2 regions of the Streptomyces macrosporus genome follow, and region 1 is predicted to be linked to the other one. Evidence: riboswitches for the same ligand, from Rfam matches in the RefSeq annotation. Region 1 holds a riboswitch; the other holds the start of a gene.
What was found. A riboswitch is a leader RNA that binds a small molecule or an ion and turns the genes downstream of it on or off. The one in region 1 is predicted to bind thiamine pyrophosphate.

Region 1 (11,310 bases):
GGGTGCCCCGGTGCCGGCGGACGGTGCGGGCGTGGACGGCCAGCAGGGCGGCCACCGCGGCGAACTGCACCAGGGTCAGGACGGCGGCGGTGGGCAGGTCCAGCAGGTGGGCGGTCTGCCGGTAGATCTCCACCTCCAGGGTGGCGTAGCGGGGGCCGCCGAGGATCTGGACGACGCCGAAGGAGGTGAAGGTGAACAGGAAGACCGTCAGGGCGGCGGCGGCCACGGCGGGGGCCAGCGCCGGGAGCGTCACGGTGCGCCAAGCGGCCCAGCGGCTCGCGCCGAGCACCCGCGCGGCCTCCTCCTGGCGGGGGTCGAGCTGCGCCCACAGCCCTCCGACGACGCGGACCACCACGGCGTAGTTGAAGAAGACGTGGGCGAGCAGGATCGCGGCGGGGCCGGTGACCGGCGGCAGTCCCCACTCCTGGAGCAGCCCGCCGCGGCCCAGCAGTCCCAGGAACGCCGAGCCGACGACGACGGTGGGCAGCACGAACGGCACGGTGACGATCGCGCGCACCACCCGCCGGCCGGGGAAGTCGTAGCGGGCCAGGACGTAGGCGCCGGGCAGGGCCGTCAGGACGGTCAGGACGGTGGAGGCCGCCGCCTGCCAGAGCGTGAACCACAGCACGCCCCCGATGCCGGGGTCGGTGAGCACCTCGGCGAACCGCTCCGGGTGCCAGCGCCCGCCGTCGTACAGGCCGCGGGCGGTGATGGCGGCGACGGGGTAGGCGAAGAACAGCGCGAGGAACACGGCGGGCACGGCCATCAGGGCGAGCCGGACGGCCGCGCCGCGCGCTCCGCTCCCCGTGCCGGGGCCGCTCCTCACCTCACGACGAGCGAGGTCCACGTCTCGACCCACGCCTCACGGTTCTCGGCGATCCTCTCCGGGGCCATGGTGTGGGGGTCGGGGACCGTCTCGCCGTACTCGGTGAACACCTCGGGCAGCTCGGTGCCCTCGCGGACGGGGTTGACGAACATCTGCAGCGGCATGTCCTCCTGAAAGGTCTCGCTCACCAGGAAGTCCAGCAGCGCCTTGCCGCCCTCGGGGTTGTCCGCGCCGGAGAGGAGTCCGGCGAACTCGATCTGCCGGAAGCAGGTGCCGGTCGCCACTCCGGTGGGGGCCTGCTTCGGCGCGGGGTCGGCGTCGAGGACCTCGGCGGGCGGGCTGGAGGCGTAGGAGACGACCAGCGGCCGGTCGCCGCCGTTCTCGCCGCCGGCGGAGCCGGAGAAGCGGTCGTAGTACGCCTGCTCCCAGCCGTCGACGACCTCGACGCCGTTGGCCCTCAGCTTCTTCCAGTACGCCTCCCATCCCCCAGAGGCTTCGCCTCGGGCGGTGCCCCCGTCCCCGTACTCGGCGACGGTGGCGAGCAGGAAGCCCAGGCCGGGCGAGGAGGTGGCGGCGTTCTCGACGACCAGGAGGTCCTTGTACTCCGGCTCGACGAGGTCGTCCAGGGTCTTCGGGGGTTCGATGCCGCGCTTCTCGAACCAGGCGCGGTCGTAGTTGACGCAGACGTCGCCGGTGTCGACGGGGGTGACGCGGTGCTTCTCGCCGTCGAGTCGGTACTCGGCGGGTATCTTCTCCAGCCCCTCGGCCTCGTACGGTGTGAACAGGCCGTTCTCCAGGGCCCGGGAGAGGAGGGTGTTGTCGACGCCGAAGAAGACGTCGCCCTGCGGGTCGTCCTTGGAGAGGATCGCCTGGTTGAGGGCCGAGCCGGCGTCGCCGCCGCTCAGCACCTTCACCGTGTGGCCGGTCTCCTCGGTGAACTTCTCCAGCACCTCGTCGGAGGCCGCGAAGGAGTCGTGGGTGACCAGGGTGACGGTCTTCTTCTCCTCGCCCTCGTCGGACGGCTGCGAGCCGCCGCAGGCGGTCAGGGCGGAGACGGTGAGCGTGCCGAGGACGGCGACGCCGAGGGCGCGCCGGAATGTCGTGACCACGGTGTGTTGACTCCCTACGCCGGTACTAACCGGATCAGGTTCGAGGGTCTGCGGCTCACCGGCCGGTCCGCGGGACCGGGACGGCGACACCGCACTCTCAGCGCTGTACGCGCTCCCCTGTCGGTATGTCGATTCTGTGTGCGATCGCTACGGTACCAGGGCCGCCCGCGCCGTCAGCGCTCGGTGGCGGCGAGCTGTCCGCAGGCTCCGTCGATCTCCTGCCCGCGGGTGTCGCGGACGGTCACCGGCACGCCGTGCGCCTCCAGCGCCTGGACGAAGGCCCGCTCGTCCTCGGGCCGGGAGGCGGTCCACTTCGAGCCGGGCGTGGGGTTGAGGGGGATGAGGTTGACGTGCGCCCTCTTCCCCGCCAGCAGCCGCCCGAGGAGGTCGCCCCGCCACGCCTGGTCGTTGATGTCGCGGATCATGGCGTACTCGATGGAGACCCGGCGGCCGGACTTCTCGGCGTACTCCCAGGCGGCGCCGAGGACCTCGCGGACCTTCCACCGGGTGTTGACCGGCACCAGGGTGTCGCGCAGTTCGTCGTCGGGGGCGTGCAGGGAGACGGCCAGCCGGCACTTGAAGCCCTCGTCGGCGAGGCGGTGGATCGCCGGGACCAGCCCGACGGTGGACACGGTGATCCCCCGCTGGGACAGGCCCATGCCGTCGGGCTCGGGGTCGGTGAGGCGGCGGATGGCGCCGACGACCCGCTGGTAGTTGGCCAGCGGCTCGCCCATCCCCATGAAGACGATGTTCGACAGCCGCGCCGGTCCTCCGGGCACCTCGCCGTCGCGCAGGGCGCGCATGCCCTCGACGATCTGGTGGACGATCTCGGCGGTGGACAGGTTGCGGTCCAGCCCGGCCTGCCCGGTGGCGCAGAAGGGGCAGTTCATGCCGCATCCGGCCTGCGAACTGACGCACATCGTCACCCGGTCCGGGTAGCGCATCAGCACGGACTCCACCAGCGTCCCGTCGTGCAGCCGCCACAGCGTCTTGCGGGTGGCGCCGTCGTCGCAGGTGACGTGCCGCACCACGGTCATCAGCTCGGGCAGCAGTTCGGCGGCCAGCCTCCCGCGCGCGGCGGCCGGGATGTCGGTCCAGGCGGCGGGGTCGGTGGCGCCGCGGGCGAAGTAGTGCCGCGAGAGCTGCTGGGCGCGGAAGGGCTTCTCGCCGATGGCGGCGACCGCCTCGCGGCGCTCGGCGGGCGTGAGGTCGGCGAGGTGCCGCGGCGGCTTGGCGGCCCCGCGCGGCGCGACGAAGGTGAGTTCTCCGGGTGCAGGCATGGTCCGTCCAGTGTCGCAGATCGACTCCGACGGCCCGGGCCGGAGCAGGGAGACGGTGGTCACCCCCGGCCGTCCTCCGCCGCCGCCGTCGGCCACCCTCGCACGGCCCGGAGACGGCCCGGAGCATCCCCGCCAGACGGCCACACCGGGCTCGAACACTGCTGGAGAGGACAGGCATTCGACCCTGAGTCGACCGGGCGGATCACTCACCGGTCTTGGCGCCTTGTGGATGAGCCTGGCGGTCTGTCCGCGTGAAGCGCCCCAGAGAGGACGATGCCGCGTGGACGGCCGTCTCAAGTCCGGGCTGCACGTCGCGCTCCGCGTCGCCGGCCAGGAAAACCGTCGGAGCGAGGGTTCGCCCGTGGCTCACGGGCACTCGCAGCCGCTGCCGCTCGACCGGAACGTGAACGGCTGTGGCCGGGTGCGATAGCCCAAGCCCTGCGGCAGCGGTCGCTTACAGCCCGCCGCCCTGCTCTCGCACTGTCTGGTGGTTGCGGCTGCCCGCTGTGCGATCCCTTCCATGCGACTGACGAACGCGCGGTCCTCGAGCTCGCACTTCATGCTCTGCCGCTGCGGCCGGCTCGCGAACTTCGGTCGATGGTCGAACCGCTCGACGCGCTCTACGTATCACGAAGCCGGCCGGACCCGTTCGCCTCTCCCGATGATGGTTGGTGGGCCCGCCGGTGCTGGGGCTGAACCCCGGAACGGGCGCCGACGTCGACGAGCGGGAGATCTTGAAAACCGTCGTGGCGGCGACACCACCGTGGGTTCAAATCCCACAGCCCCCACACTTCAACGGCCCCTGACCAGCATCAACGGTCGGGGACCCTTGCCGTTCCCCCTACCCGCCGGTGACCGCCGTTCCCCGTGGTTCCCCGCTCGATGGGGCGCGGAGGGGACACGGTCGCCAGTCGACTTGCTTCCGACGAACGTGGATTTTCGCCTCGGTTCGAGAATTGGCTCGTAGGGCAGGCTCAGAACGCACCGCTTCCCCAAGGCTGCTTGTTGCCGCCAATACGGCATCCAGAGCTTCTCGTGCACTTGTGCCACCTCCCTGCAAGATCATCCCTTGGGCTGCAAACGGCTTCTTCCGTGGCTCCGTGGCCGCTTTCCGCACAGACTCCGAGGCCATGAGGTCCACCTCAACGCCTGGTTTGTGCATACAGACGAGCGGAATTCGCGCAAAGCGCCGTCATTCTCACCGCGTGAAACAGAAAGCAGGGCCTCGTGCCGGCCGTGGACAGCCGGCGACAAGTCTCGGTACAGGTGGCGCTTGTCGTCCGGCCAACGCACGCGTTCCTCGTGAGCGCGCTGCTCCCGCTGGAGACGTATCCGGCTCCGCTGGGCCGGCCAAGCGCTGGAGAAGCCCGATACAGCTCCTGCTGTGGCGCCAAGGAGGCCTGTCGGCGCTGCGTCCAAGTCAATTCCCACCCGTTCCTGTGGCGTGGGCTTGTGTTTCCAACCAAGACGCAGAGCGCTGTGAGACGAGGTCGGTGGAGCGGCTTTGGGCGGGAGCCGCCCAAGCCGTGGAGCCGGCCGGGCCCGGCCACCGCGGGTTTCTCCTCGTCGGCGTGGCCGTTCAGACGCGCGGCCGGCGGGAGCCGGGCCGCCCTTGACGGCGTCCTCGGTACGGTCCGGACGCCCTGACGCCCCCAGGTGGCCCGGTCCCTCGGAGCGCAGTCCCAGCGCGTTTGCGACGGAAGGAGGAAGGGACCACAGTCGGAAGGAGAAGGGGGATGCATGGTGCTCTTCCTCGCGATCCTGCTCATTCTCCTCGCGGCCCTGCTCGTCCTCATCGGGATGACGTTGATCGCCCTGGGGGCCTTCCTGCTCCTGATCGGATCGTTCGTGATCCTCATAGGGACGACCTTGGCCGCCATGGGGGCCTTCCTGCTGGTACGGAGGGCCCTGAAGCGGCGGCGGCGACAGCGACACCGTGCCTAGACGGCGGTGGCCACACATCTCGTCCGACGGCTGCGGCACGGCAGGATCGTCGGCCCGGCCGAGTACGCCGTCCGGTCGGGATTTTCGGCAGGTGGCAGGGCCCGGGCCTGGGCCCTGCGAGGACGGCCCGGGCCGGGAAACCCGTCGATGGCCGCTCTCGACCGTCCCGTTTGCGCGGAGCCACCGGCTCGCCGACTCATCGAAGAAGGCCCGCGGCCGCATGCGTTCGACGACCGGCCCGGCCATGGCGATCGCGGCCGACGCCACGATCAGGTCGGCGGGCCGAGCGGGAGCGGCAGGGTGTGCGGGACGTCCGGCCCCGGTCGGCCCGTCGGCCGGTTTCCGTGATGCCCGATACGGCGAGGGGGGTCGCCGGCACCGCGGTGCCGGCGACCCCCCTCGCCGTCATATCGTTCGGGCCGGACGGTCAGCCCGCGCCGACGAAGAGCACCATCGACAGCCAGACCACGGGAGCGGTCGGCAGGAGCGAGTCGAGCCGGTCCATGATGCCGCCGTGGCCGGGCAGCAGGGTGCCCATGTCCTTGATGCCCAGGTCCCGCTTGATCATGGATTCGCCGAGGTCGCCCAGGGTCGCGCTGACGGCCACGGCCAGTCCCAGCAGCAGGCCCTGCCACCAGATTCCGCCGTCGATGAGGAAGTGCATGCACAGCGCGCCCACGGCCATCGCGAGGGCCACCGCTCCCAGCAGTCCCTCGCGGGTCTTGCCGGGGCTGATGCGCGGGGCGAGCTTGTGGCGGCCGAAGCGCCAGCCGACGGCGTACGCCCCGGTGTCGCTGACGACGGTGAGCAGCAGGAAGGTGAGCACCCGCCACGGGCCGTCGTCGGCCGCGAGCATCATGGCGACGAAGGTGGCCAGGAAGGGGACGTAGAAGGCGGCGAAGACACCCGCCGTGACGTCCCGCAGGTACTCCCGGGGGTCCTCCGTCATCCGCCACACCAGCACGGCGAGGGCGGTGAGCGCCGCGGCCACCCAGGCGCCCTCGGCGCCGCGGACGTATCCGGCGACGACCATGGCCGCGCCGCCGACCGCCAGCGGCACCAGGGGCGCCCGGATCTGCTTGTGCTCGGCGAGCCGGGAGGTCAGCTCCCACAGCCCGACCACGACCGCGACCACGATCACGCCGACGAAGACGGGCTTGTAGACGAAGAGCGAGGCGAGGACGGCGGCGCCCAGGCCCAGGCCGACCCCTATCGCGGCGCGCAGGTCGCGACCGGCTCTCTTCTTGCGGCCGGACGAGCGGCCCGGGGTCACGGGACCGACCTGCTGTTCGGACGGGCCGTTGCCGGAAGCCGGGCTTCCGGACGGCCGCCCGGCCGCTCGATCGTCGCGATCGTCCTGGTCACCGCCGGGGGCGTCGGGCACAATGGGCATACGCCGAGTCTGCGACGCATCGCCGCCCTCGTGCACGGAACCCGCCGGTGCCGGCGCCACCTCCGCGCGAAGCGGGGAGGAGTAGCCCTGTTCGGGAGGGTTCCAGTATCCGGAGTGACCGGGCTGTCCGGCACTCGGCGGTGGTGCTCCCCAGGATGAGTCATTCACGAATATCGCAGCCTCAGACCTCGAGCAGCTCGGCTTCCTTGTGCTTGAGCAGCTCGTCCACCTGCGCGACGTACTTGGCGGTGGTGTCGTCGAGCTCCTTCTCGGCGCGGCGCCCCTCGTCCTCGCCGATGTCACCGTCCTTGATGGCCTTGTCGATGGCCTCCTTGGCCTTGCGGCGGACGCTGCGGATGGAGATCTTGGCGTCCTCGGCCTTGCCCTTGGCGACCTTGATGTACTCCCTGCGGCGCTCCTCGGTCAGCTCCGGGAAGACGACCCGGATGATGTTGCCGTCGTTGGAGGGGTTGACCCCGAGGTCGGAGTCGCGGATGGCCTGCTCGATGTTCCGCAGCGCGCTCTTGTCGAACGGGGTGACCACGGCCATCCGCGGCTCGGGCACCGAGAACGACGCGAGCTGGTTGATCGGGGTCATCGCGCCGTAGTAGTCCGCCACGATCTTGTTGAACATCGCAGGGTGCGCACGGCCGGTGCGGATCGCGGCGAAGTCCTCCTTGGCGACGACGACCGCCTTCTCCATCTTCTCCTCGGCTTCGAGGAGGGTCTCTTCGATCACCACGTGCTCCTGGTTCGCTGATTGAGCCGGAAAGCCCTGATTCCTGCACGGTGTCCGACCGGCAGGCTGTTGTCCATCCCCGTACCGTGCCCATCGTGCGGCACGGAGTTGCCGTACGGCGTCGTGTGAACCGCGCCGCCGTACGGACGTCGTGTCGTGCCGGTGAGGGCGTCAGGTCCGGGAGCCCTGGTCGCTCACGAGCGTGCCGATCTTCTCACCCTTCACCGCCCGTGCGATATTCCCCTCGGCCAGCAACTCGAAGACGAGGATCGGCAGCTTGTTGTCGCGGCAGAGGGTGATGGCGGTGGCGTCGGCGACCTTCAGGTCTCGGGCGATGACCTCGCCGTACTCCAGGGCGTCGAACTTCACCGCGTCGGGGTTCGTGGCGGGGTCGGAGTCGTAGACGCCGTCCACGCCGTTCTTGCCCATCAGCAGTGCCTCGGCGTCGATCTCCAGGGCGCGCTGGGCGGCGGTGGTGTCGGTGGAGAAGTACGGCATGCCCATACCGGCTCCGAAGATGACCACCCGTCCCTTCTCCAGGTGCCGCACGGCCCGCAGCGGGATGTACGGCTCGGCGACCTGCCCCATGGTGATGGCGGTCTGGACGCGGGAGTCGATGCCCTCCTTCTCCAGGAAGTCCTGGAGGGCGAGGCAGTTCATCACCGTGCCGAGCATGCCCATGTAGTCGGAGCGGGCCCGGTCCATGCCGCGCTGCTGGAGTTCGGCGCCGCGGAAGAAGTTGCCGCCTCCGATGACGACGGCGATCTCGGCGCCGTCCCGCACCACGGCGGCGATCTCACGGGCGACCTTGTGCACGACGTCGGGGTCGACTCCGAGCCCTCCGCCTCCCGCGAACGCCTCACCGGAGAGTTTCAGCAGGAAGCGACGGCGGTTGCGGTGTTTGTCGGAGGCTTTGCCCCCGGGGTCGATGCCCTGTTTCATGCTGATCTCCTCGTGCACATACGAAGGAGGCCATCGCCGGTGGTTCCTCTCGGTCCCTGAAAGCGGCAATGGCCTCCTCGTCACAACTGCGGTCGTCCGTCCGTAGGCGACGCACCGGGACGGGCCCCGTGGCCGACCCTGCCGGGTGCGGCCGGTCCGCCGTGGAAGTACGGCGTACGGGTCAGGCGCCGACGCGGAAGCGGGCGAAGCGCTTCAGCGTGACACCGGCCTCGTCCAGCACCTTCTGGACGGTCTTCTTGTTGTCCTTCGCGAAGGGCTGGTCCAGGAGGCAGTTCTCCTTGAAGAAGCCGTTCACGCGACCCTCGACGATCTTCGGCAGGGCCTGCTCGGGCTTGCCCTCCTCGCGCGCGGCGGCCTCGGCGACGCGGCGCTCGTTGGCGACGGTCTCCTCCGGGACGTCCTCGCGGGAGAGGTACTTCGGGGCGAACGCGGCGATGTGCTGCGCCACGTCCTTGGCGACCTCGGCGTTCTCCTGCTCCAGCTCGACCAGGACGCCGACCTGCGGCGGCAGGTCCGGGCTGGTGCGGTGCATGTAGGCGGCCACGTAACCGCCGGAGAACTGCGCGAAGCGGTCCAGGACGATCTTCTCGCCGAGCGCGGCGTTCGCCTCGTCCACGTAGGCCTGGACGGTCTTGCCGGCCTCGATCTCGGAGTCGAGGAGCGCCTGGACGTCGGCCGGGGAGGTGGCGGCGACGTGGGCGGCGATGGCGTCGGCGACCGCGAGGAACTTCTCGCCCTTGGCGACGAAGTCGGTCTCGCACTTCAGCTCGACCAGCACACCGGACTTGTTGTCGTCGGCGATCAGGGAAACGACGGCGCCGTTCTCGGCGGTGCGGGACTCGCGCTTGGCGACGCCCTTCTGACCCTTGACGCGGAGGATCTCGACGGCCTTGTCGACGCTGCCCTCGGCCTCGTCCAGGGCCTTCTTGCAGTCCATCATGCCGGCGCCGGTGAGCTCGCGGAGCTTCTTGACGTCGGCGGCGGTGTAGTTCGCCATGGTCGGTGAATCTCTTCTCGAAAAGTCGATGAGGATGGGTCGATCTACCTACAGGTGTACGGCGGGGGCGGCGCTCATGGCACCGCCCCCGGCCGTACCACTGTGCTGCGTGCTCAGGCCTGCTCGGCGGGCTTGTCGGCCTCGGCCGGCTGCTCGTCCTCGGCGGCCTTCTCCTCGGCCGGGGCCTGGGACGCCTGGGCCTCGTCGGCCTTCTTGGCGTCGCCCTCCAGCAGCTCGCGCTCCCACTCGGCGAGCGGCTCGCCGGCGGCCTTCTCGCCCTTGCCCTCGCCGGCGGCGCCGGAGCGGGCGAGGAGGCCCTCGGCCACGGCGTCGGCGATCACGCGGGTGAGCAGGGTGACGGAGCGGATCGCGTCGTCGTTGCCCGGGATCTTGTAGTCGACCTCGTCCGGGTCGCAGTTGGTGTCGAGGATGGCGACGACCGGGATGTTGAGCTTGCGCGCCTCACCGACGGCGATGTGCTCCTTCTTGGTGTCCACGATCCAGACGGCGCTGGGCACCTTCTGCATGTCGCGGATACCGCCGAGCGTCTTCTCCAGCTTGGCCTTCTCGCGGGAGAGGACCAGCAGCTCCTTCTTGGTGAGGCCGGAGGAGGCCACGTCCTCGAAGTCGATCTGCTCGAGCTCCTTCAGGCGCTGCAGGCGCTTGTGGACGGTCGAGAAGTTGGTCAGCATGCCGCCGAGCCAGCGCTGGTTGACGTAGGGCATGCCCACGCGCGTGGCCTGCTCGGCGATGGCCTCCTGGGCCTGCTTCTTGGTGCCGACGAACATGATGGAGCCGCCGTGGGCGACGGTCTCCTTGACGAACTCGTAGGCGCGGTCGATGTACGACAGCGACTGGAGCAGGTCGATGATGTAGATGCCGTTGCGCTCGGTGAAGATGAAGCGCTTCATCTTCGGGTTCCAACGGCGGGTCTGGTGCCCGAAGTGGACGCCGCTCTCCAGCAGCTCCCGCATCGTGACGACGGCCATGGCCGTATCTCCTTGGATGCTCGGTTGTCCGCGGCGGCCGGGTGACCGCCGCTCCTGACGCCCCGGCGCGCTTGCCTGCGGATGGGCCCGGGGACCGTCTCCGAGGACCGAGGTGCGCGGCCACCGAATGCGGGGTGGCGGGGCGTGCGAAGTCGACCCGGTGACCCGGATCGCACCAGAAGTGTACGGGACCGGGGAACCGGCAGGCGACACGCACACGGGCCACGCGCGCCCCGTGCCGGACACCGGCGGGTCGGGGCGGGTCGGCGTGTCGGGTGACGGACTTTTCCACAACCGGCCGGTACTCCACCGTCTCCGGCCGGGATCCCCACGCGGCCTCTCCCGGCGTCACGCTGTGCGCATGGGACTTCGACTCTGTGCGGCGTTACTGTGCTGTCTACCGCTCCTGTCCGCGGGGGCGGCTCCGGCCCGTGCGGCTCCCGGGGACGGCCCGGCCGCCGGTGCCGGACGGGTCCGGCCGGTGCCGGGGGCGGTGGAGCGCGGCTGGGAGCCGCCGCCCGTCCGTTGGGCGGCGGGCCACCGCGGTGTGGACCTGGTGGCCCGTCCGGGGGATCCGGTGCGCGCGGTGGCGGCGGGCCGGGTCTCGTTCGCCGGGAGGGTCGCCGGGCGTGGGGTGGTCTCGATCGAGTTGGCGGCCACGGGCGACCCGCCGCTGCGCGTCACGTACGAGCCGGTCGGGGCGAGCGTCCGCGAGGGCGATCGGGTCGCGGCGGGGGACGTGGTGGGGGTGCTGGAGTCGGAGGGCCGGCACTGCCCGGCGGGGTGTCTCCACTGGGGGCTGCGCCGTGGTGAGGCGTATCTGGATCCGCTCTCCCTGCTGCGCCACGGCCCCTCCCGGCTGCTCCCGGTGTTGGGGGTGCCGCTTCCGCGGGAGCCGACGGCCGGGTCGGGCGACGGGGTCCGCCCGACGGCGGCGGTCGGCGGGGCCTCGTCCGCGGGCGCCGCCGTGGGGGCGGTGGCACTGGCCGCGGCGGCGGTCTGGGCCCACCGCCGTCACGCCCGCCCGCGCGGCGAGCGCCCGTCCGCGTGAACCGGATCGGGGCGGACCG
Region 2 (6,580 bases), on a different contig from region 1:
CTGCTCCTTCTCCGCGGCCATCTCGGCGGCGGCGGTCTTCTGCTGCTCGGCCTGCCGCTGTTCGGCCTTCCGCTCCTCCTCGGCGGCGTCGTTCTGCGCCTGCTGGAAGGCGACGGCCGACTGCTCGCGCAGGTTGCCCGCCTGGAGGGCGGAGCCGTTGTCCTCGACGGACAGCTTCACCGGGGCGGGAGCGGACTGGGACGAGGCCGCCGGCGCCATCTCCTCGCCCGGGGCGAAGCCGAGGGCCAGGGTGGCGGCGCCGGTGGCCGCGGCTATGCCGATGGCCGAGAGCTTGCGGGTACCGGCCGTGCGGAACTGGTCGAGAAAGGTGGCAACGGTCATGGGGGAGGAGAACCTCTTCCGATCGCTTGCGTCGCGGAGCCGGATCATCCGGACCGGCCGTGGGGCCGGAGGGGGTGCGCCGGGTTCTGCTCCTCGGCGCCGTGCGACCGTTGCATTGTTAGCGTCCGGAACTTATCCGGACAAAGGCGGGATGTACTACCCCGCCTCGTAGGAACCTCCGGCCCGCTCGCTCCCGAAAGGCCGTTTTCCCTGCTCGAAGCGGACGGAGCGCCCACTACGGACCTTCGTACGTGACGCACGTCCTATGGGGCGACTCACAACCGTGGCCCGCCCACGTGACGGTCCGTTACCGGCTCAACGCACCCAGATCGTGATCGTCGAGCCGCGCGGCGCCCGCTCGCCGCCGTCCACGGACTGGTCGAAGACCGTGCCGGTGAGGAAGATCCTGCGGACCTTCACCTCGAAGCCCGCGTCCTCCAGGGACCGCCGGGCCTCGTCCTCCGCCATCCCCTCCACGTCGGGGACCTCGACCGTGTCCGGACCCTTGGAGACGGTGAGCCTGACGGTGTCGCCCTCGGCCGCGACCGCGCCCTCGCCGGGGGACTGCCGGGCGACCGTGCCCGCCTCCTCCTCCGAGAACACCCGCTCCGGGGCCACCTCGACCTTCAGACCGGCCTCGGTCAGCCGCTGTCGCGCCGCGCCCTCGCTCTCGCCGACGACGTCCGGGACCTCGATGCGCTCCCCCTTGGAGACCACGAGGGCCACCGCCGCGCCGGGACGGCGCTCGGTGCCCTCCTCCGGGTCCGTGCGGACCACCGAGCCCCGCTCGACGTCCGCGTCGAACTCCCTGGTCACCATGCCCGGCGCCAGCCCGGCGTCCTTGAGCCGCGCGCGTGCCTCGGCCAACGGGACGCCCGTCACGTCGGGGACCTCGACCCGCTCGGGGCCGCGGGAGACGGTGATGGTGACCGTGCCGTTGCCGCGGATGCGCTCGCCGCGGCCGGGGTCGGTGGCGATGACCCGTCCCCTCTCCACGGTCTCGCTGTAGTCCCGGGCGATCCTCCAGTCCAGCCCGGCCTCCTCGACGGCCCTCTTGGCCTCGGCCTCGGTCATGGAGAGCACACCGGGGGTCCGGGTGAACTGGCCGGAGTTGACGTACCACACGCCCAGGCCCACGCCCAGGAGCAGCAGGACGGCCGCGACCACCGCCGGCGCCGAGCGGCGCCCGCGCGAGCCGGCCCGCGGCCGTCCGGCCGAGCCGTCGGCCGGGCGCGGCGGCGCGGGCAGCACGCTGGTGTGGTGCGTGGCGCCGGCGTCCGGCGGGACCGCGGACGCGCGGCGCGGAAGGACGGTGGTGCGATCCTCGGAGCCGACGGGCGCGCCGGCCGGATCGGGGGCCGCGGCCGGGGGCACGGCGTCGAGCTGCTCGTCGGTCAGCGACTGCCGCACCGCGCGGACCTCGGCCAGCAGCCCGACGGCGTCGGTCGGACGCCGCTCGGGGTCGCGGGCGGCGGTACGGGCCACCAGGTCGTCCAGCGCGGCGGCCAGGCCGGGGACGGCGGCGGACGGGGGCGGCACGTCCTCGTGCAGGTGCTGGTAGAGCACCTGGGCCGGGGTGCCGCCGGGGTGCGGCTTGGCGCCGGTCAGCATCTCGTACAGCACCACGCCGCACGCGTAGACGTCGGCCCGGGCGTCGGCGGTGCCGTGCTCGATCTGCTCGGGGGCGAGGTAGGAGACGGTGCCCATCACCGAACCGGTGGAGACGGAGGTCTGCTGGTCCACGGCCCGCACCAGGCCGAAGTCGGCGACCTTCACCCGCCCGTCGTCCCCTATCAGGACGTTCTCCGGCTTCACGTCGCGGTGCACCAGCCCCGCCAGGTGGGCGGCGCCCAGCGCGGCGAGCACCGCCTCCAGGATCTCCAGGGCGGCGCGCGGCCGGAGGGCGCCGCGCTCGCGCAGGACGTCGCGCAGCGTGCAGCCCTCGACGTACTCCATCGCCAGGTAGACGTAGCCGCCGTCGGAGCCCTGGTCGAAGACCCCCACCACGTTGGGGTGCGCCAGGCGCGCGGCCGACTTCGCCTCCCGGATGAACCGCTCGACGAACGAGGCGTCGGTCGCCAGGGAGGGGTGCATCACCTTCAGGGCGAGCACCCGGTCGAGCCGGGTGTCCAGGGCCCGGTAGACCGTGGCCATGCCGCCGACGGCGATGCGCGCTTCCACGCGGTACCGGCCGTCGAGCACGTGCCCGATCAAGGGGTCCTGGAGGGTCGTGTCCACGGCCCAGAGTCTACGAGCCGCCGTCCCCGCCGCCGCCCGCGCCGGCCGCAGGCGCACCGGAACGGTGCCGAACGGTGACGAAACCGCGGCACCGGTGCGACACGGGAAGCGCCGCCCCCACCGCCCGGCCCCCCGTGGCGGGGCCGTCCGTCACCCGAACGCCGGCCGCTCCGGATCGAGGTCGGCCATCCCCTCCGTCGGCGAGGACGCCAGCGCGAAGTGCCGGCGCGGGATGCGGCCCGCCCGGTACGCCAGCCGTCCCGCCTCCACCGCGTGCCGCATCGCCTCGGCCATCAGCACCGGCTCCTGGGCGCGGGTGACCGCCGAGGCCAGCATCACCGCGGCGCAGCCCAGCTCCATGGCGAGCGAGACGTCCGAGGCGGTGCCCGCGCCCGCGTCGAGGATGACCGGGACGGACGCCCGCTCGACGATCAGCCGGAAGTTGTGCGGGTTGCGGATGCCCAGGCCCGAGCCGATGGGCGAGCCCAGCGGCATGATCGCCGCGCAGCCCACGTCCTCCAGCCTCCGGGCCAGGACGGGGTCGTCGTTGGTGTACGGCAGGACGGTGAAGCCGTCGTCCACCAGCGTCTCGGCGGCCTCCAGCAGCTCCACCGGGTCGGGCAGCAGGGTGCGCTCGTCGGCGACGACCTCCAGCTTGACCCAGTCGGTGCCCAGCGCCTCGCGGGCCAGCCGGGCGGTGAGCACGGCCTCGCCGGCGGTGAAGCAGCCGGCGGTGTTGGGCAGCACGCGGATGTCGTGCCGCTCCAGCACCGACAGCACCGACCCCCGCACGGTGGGGTCCACGCGCCGCATCGCGACGGTGGTCAGCTCGGTGCCCGAGGCGACCAGCGCCTTCTCCAGGACGTCCAGGCTGGGCGCGCCGCCCGTGCCCATGATGAGCCGGGAGGCGAAGGTGGTGTCGCCGATGGTGAGCGGATCGTCGGCCATGGTCGGTTCAGCCTCCCTGGACTGCGGTCAGGACCTCGACGCGGTCGCCGTCGCCGAGGGGCGTCCGCGGCCACCGCCCGCGCGGTACGACCGTCTCGTTGACGGCCGCGGCGACGCCCGTGGACGCGGTGGTGAGGGTCGCCACGAGCCGGTCGAGGGTGAGGCCGGCCGCGACCTCGCGGGGCTCGCCGTTGACGTGGATGGTGACGTGGGTGCTCATGCGGGGCTCTCCTGGAGCGTGCGGTCGAAGCGCCGGGGGGTGAAGGGACGGATCTCCTCGGGGACGTCCCCGGTGGTCAGGGTCTCGGCCAGGGCGTCGCCGGTGATCGGGGTGAGCAGCACCCCGTTGCGATGGTGGCCGGTGGCCAGGTGCAGGCCGGGCAGGGCGGTCGGACCGAGCAGCGGCGCGTTGTCGGGGGAGCCGGGGCGCAGCCCCGCCCGCGTCTCCACCAGCGGCAGCTCGGTGATGCCGGGCACCAGCTCGTGCGCGTCGCGCAGCAGCTCGTAGACGCCGCCCGCGGTCACCGTGGTGTCCCAGCCCAGCTCCTCGCTGGTGGCGCCGAGCACCAGCTCGCCGTCCGCGCGCGGCACCAGGTAGACGTGGCCGCCGCGGACCAGCGCCCGCACGGTGCGGGAGAGGAAGGGCGCGTACGCCGGCGGGACGCGCAGCCGCAGGATCTGGCCCTTGACCGGACGCACCGGCGGCAGCACCTCCTCGGGCACCCCCGCCAGCCGCCCGCTCTCGCTGCCGGCCGCCACCACCACCCGGTCGGCCTCCACCGTGGTGCCGTCCGCCAGGACCGCCCCCGCCGCCCGGTCGCCGGCGACCGCCAGCCGTTCGGCCCGCCGCCGGACGAAGACCACCCCGGCGCGTTCGCAGGCGGTCAGCAGCGCGGCCGTCAGCCGCCGGGGATCGGTCTGGTGGTCGCCGTCCACGCGCAGCCCGCCGCGCACCCCCGGGGCGAGCATCGGCTCCAGGCGGCGGCACTCCCGGCCGGTCAGCCACGTCGAGTCCAGTCCGCAGCGCCGGTGGAGCGCGTGCAACTCCCGCAGGTGGGCGCGGTCGTCGGCGTCCAGGGCGACGGCGAGGGTGCCGCAGGCGCGGTAGCCGATCTCCCGGCCGGACGCCTCCTCCAGCTCGGCCGCGAAGGCCGGATAGCGGCGCGCGGAGGCGAGGTTGAGGGCGAGCAGGGCCTCCTCGCCGTAGTGCAGTTCGGTGACGGCCGCCAGCATCCCGGCCGCGACCCCCGCCGCCCCGCCGCCCGGCTCCGGGTCGACGACCGTGACCTCCGCGCCCCGCTGAGCGGTCCGCCAGGCCGTGACCAGCCCGATCACGCCACCGCCGATGATCACCACGCGCATGGGCGTCGCGCCCCTCCCTTCGCCGGCATGACCCGGATCAGGTTCGTACGGTCGGAGGCCGCGCAAGCCTCCCTCTCAGCCCGGTGCGCCGGGCTCCCGCGAGTTCGTCCCTCGATTCGCCGCTCACCCTACTGTGGGCCCCGGCGCGGCAGAAGGGGAGCCCGGACGGATCGGGTCCGGGCGAGGCCCGCGGGGAATCCGGTGCGCGCTCCCCGGGGCCCCGCCGACCTCCTAGAGTGATCGCGTGAGCGTGCGAACCGAGCAGAGCGGGCAGCGGGTCCTCGTCGTCGGAGCCGGGCCGGCCGGGGTGCAGACCGCCGTGCAACTGCGCGAGCAGGACTGGCCCGGGACGATCACCGTGGTCGGCGCCGAACCGCACCGGCCCTACGACCGGCCGCCGCTGTCCAAGGCGGTGCTGACGGGCAAGGCCGCCGACTCCGCCTTCGACGTCGACTTCGACGCGCTCGGCGTCGAGCTGCTCCTGGGGCGCAACGCCACCGGGCTGCGCACCGGCGACCACGAGGTGGACACCGACGCCGGACCGCTGCCGTACGACCACCTGGTCCTCGCCACCGGCGCCGAGCCGATCCCCCTGCCCGGCGCCGAGAGCGGGCTGGTGCACCTGCTGCGCACCCTCGACGACGCCGAGCGGCTGCGTCCGGTGCTCGACGCCCGGCAGCACGTGGTGGTGGTCGGGGCGGGCTGGATCGGCGCGGAGTTCGCCACCGCCGCCCGCGAGGCGGACTGCCCGGTGACGGTGGTCGAGGCCGCCGACCGGCCGCTGGCCGGGGCGCTGCCGCCCGAGGTCGCGGAGCACATGCGCCGCTGGTACGAGGAGGCCGGCGTCGACCTGCTCACCGGGCGCGCCGTCACCGGTGTGCGGGTCGGCGCCGCGCACCCGCGCGTGGTGGAGCTCGCCGACGGCTCGTCGCTGCCCGCCCGGGCCGTGGTGGCCGGGGTCGGCGCGCGTCCGGCCACCGGCTGGCTGGCGGGCTCGGGCGTGGCGCTGGGCGAGGACGGCGCGGTGCTCGCCGACGAGCGGCTGCGCACGTCCGCCCCCGACGTGTACGCCGTCGGCGACTGCGCCTCCTTCCCCTCCGCCCGCTACGGCCGCCGGCTGCTGGTGCACCACTGGGACAACGCGCTCCAGGGACCCCGCACGGTCGCCTCGCTGCTGGTGGTGGGCGAGGCCGAGACACCGCCGTACGACCCGGTGCCGTACTTCTGGTCCGAGCAGTTCGGCCGTTTCGTCCAGTACGTCGGCCACCACGACGACCGCGACGAGCTGCTGTGGCGCGGCGATCCGCAGGGCGCGTCCTGGTCGGTGTGCTGGCTGCGCGACGGCGCGCTGAACGCGCTGCTGGCGGTGGGACGGCCGCGCGACGTCGCCCAGGGCCGGAAGCTGATCGAACGCGCGGCCGTACTCGACCCGGCGCGGGCGGCCGACCCGACCGTTCCCCTGAAGAGCGCCGTGCGCTAGTGACTGTCGGTGCGAGGTGGCAGGCTTGTGCCGTGACCGAGATTGACGCGAAGACCGATGCTCTCGTCCCGGCCTGGCTCACCCTCCCCGACGTCGCCGAGCGGCTCGGCGTCGAGGTGACGCGCGTGCGGCAGCTGATCAAGGAGGGTCAGCTCATCGCGGTGCGCCGCGGCGAGAACAAGGTGCTCCAGGTGCCGGCCGACTTCATCG

Region 2: another riboswitch for thiamine pyrophosphate. It lies ahead of thiO (glycine oxidase ThiO); the one in region 1 lies ahead of ABD335_RS23735 (thiamine ABC transporter substrate-binding protein).

Annotation. Positions count from the first base shown of each region.
Region 1 is NZ_BAAASZ010000032.1:50,703-62,012, reverse strand. Features, by position in the region: gene ABD335_RS23740 (ABC transporter permease) at 1-766, opposite strand, end outside; gene ABD335_RS23735 (thiamine ABC transporter substrate-binding protein) at 823-1,935, opposite strand; TPP riboswitch at 1,930-2,064, opposite strand; gene rlmN (dual-specificity RNA methyltransferase RlmN) at 2,109-3,215, opposite strand; gene ABD335_RS23725 (hypothetical protein) at 4,956-5,159, shown strand; gene ABD335_RS23720 (phosphatidate cytidylyltransferase) at 5,587-6,720, opposite strand; gene frr (ribosome recycling factor) at 6,734-7,291, opposite strand; gene pyrH (UMP kinase) at 7,463-8,233, opposite strand; gene tsf (translation elongation factor Ts) at 8,415-9,251, opposite strand; gene rpsB (30S ribosomal protein S2) at 9,365-10,240, opposite strand; gene ABD335_RS23695 (murein hydrolase activator EnvC family protein) at 10,722-11,291, shown strand.
Region 2 is NZ_BAAASZ010000020.1:586,742-593,321, forward strand. Features, by position in the region: gene ABD335_RS14630 (transglycosylase SLT domain-containing protein) at 1-342, opposite strand, end outside; gene pknB (Stk1 family PASTA domain-containing Ser/Thr kinase) at 658-2,580, opposite strand; gene ABD335_RS14640 (thiazole synthase) at 2,731-3,528, opposite strand; gene thiS (sulfur carrier protein ThiS) at 3,536-3,748, opposite strand; gene thiO (glycine oxidase ThiO) at 3,745-4,890, opposite strand; TPP riboswitch at 4,902-4,993, opposite strand; gene ABD335_RS14655 (NAD(P)/FAD-dependent oxidoreductase) at 5,135-6,370, shown strand; gene ABD335_RS14660 (Rv2175c family DNA-binding protein) at 6,403-6,580, shown strand, end outside.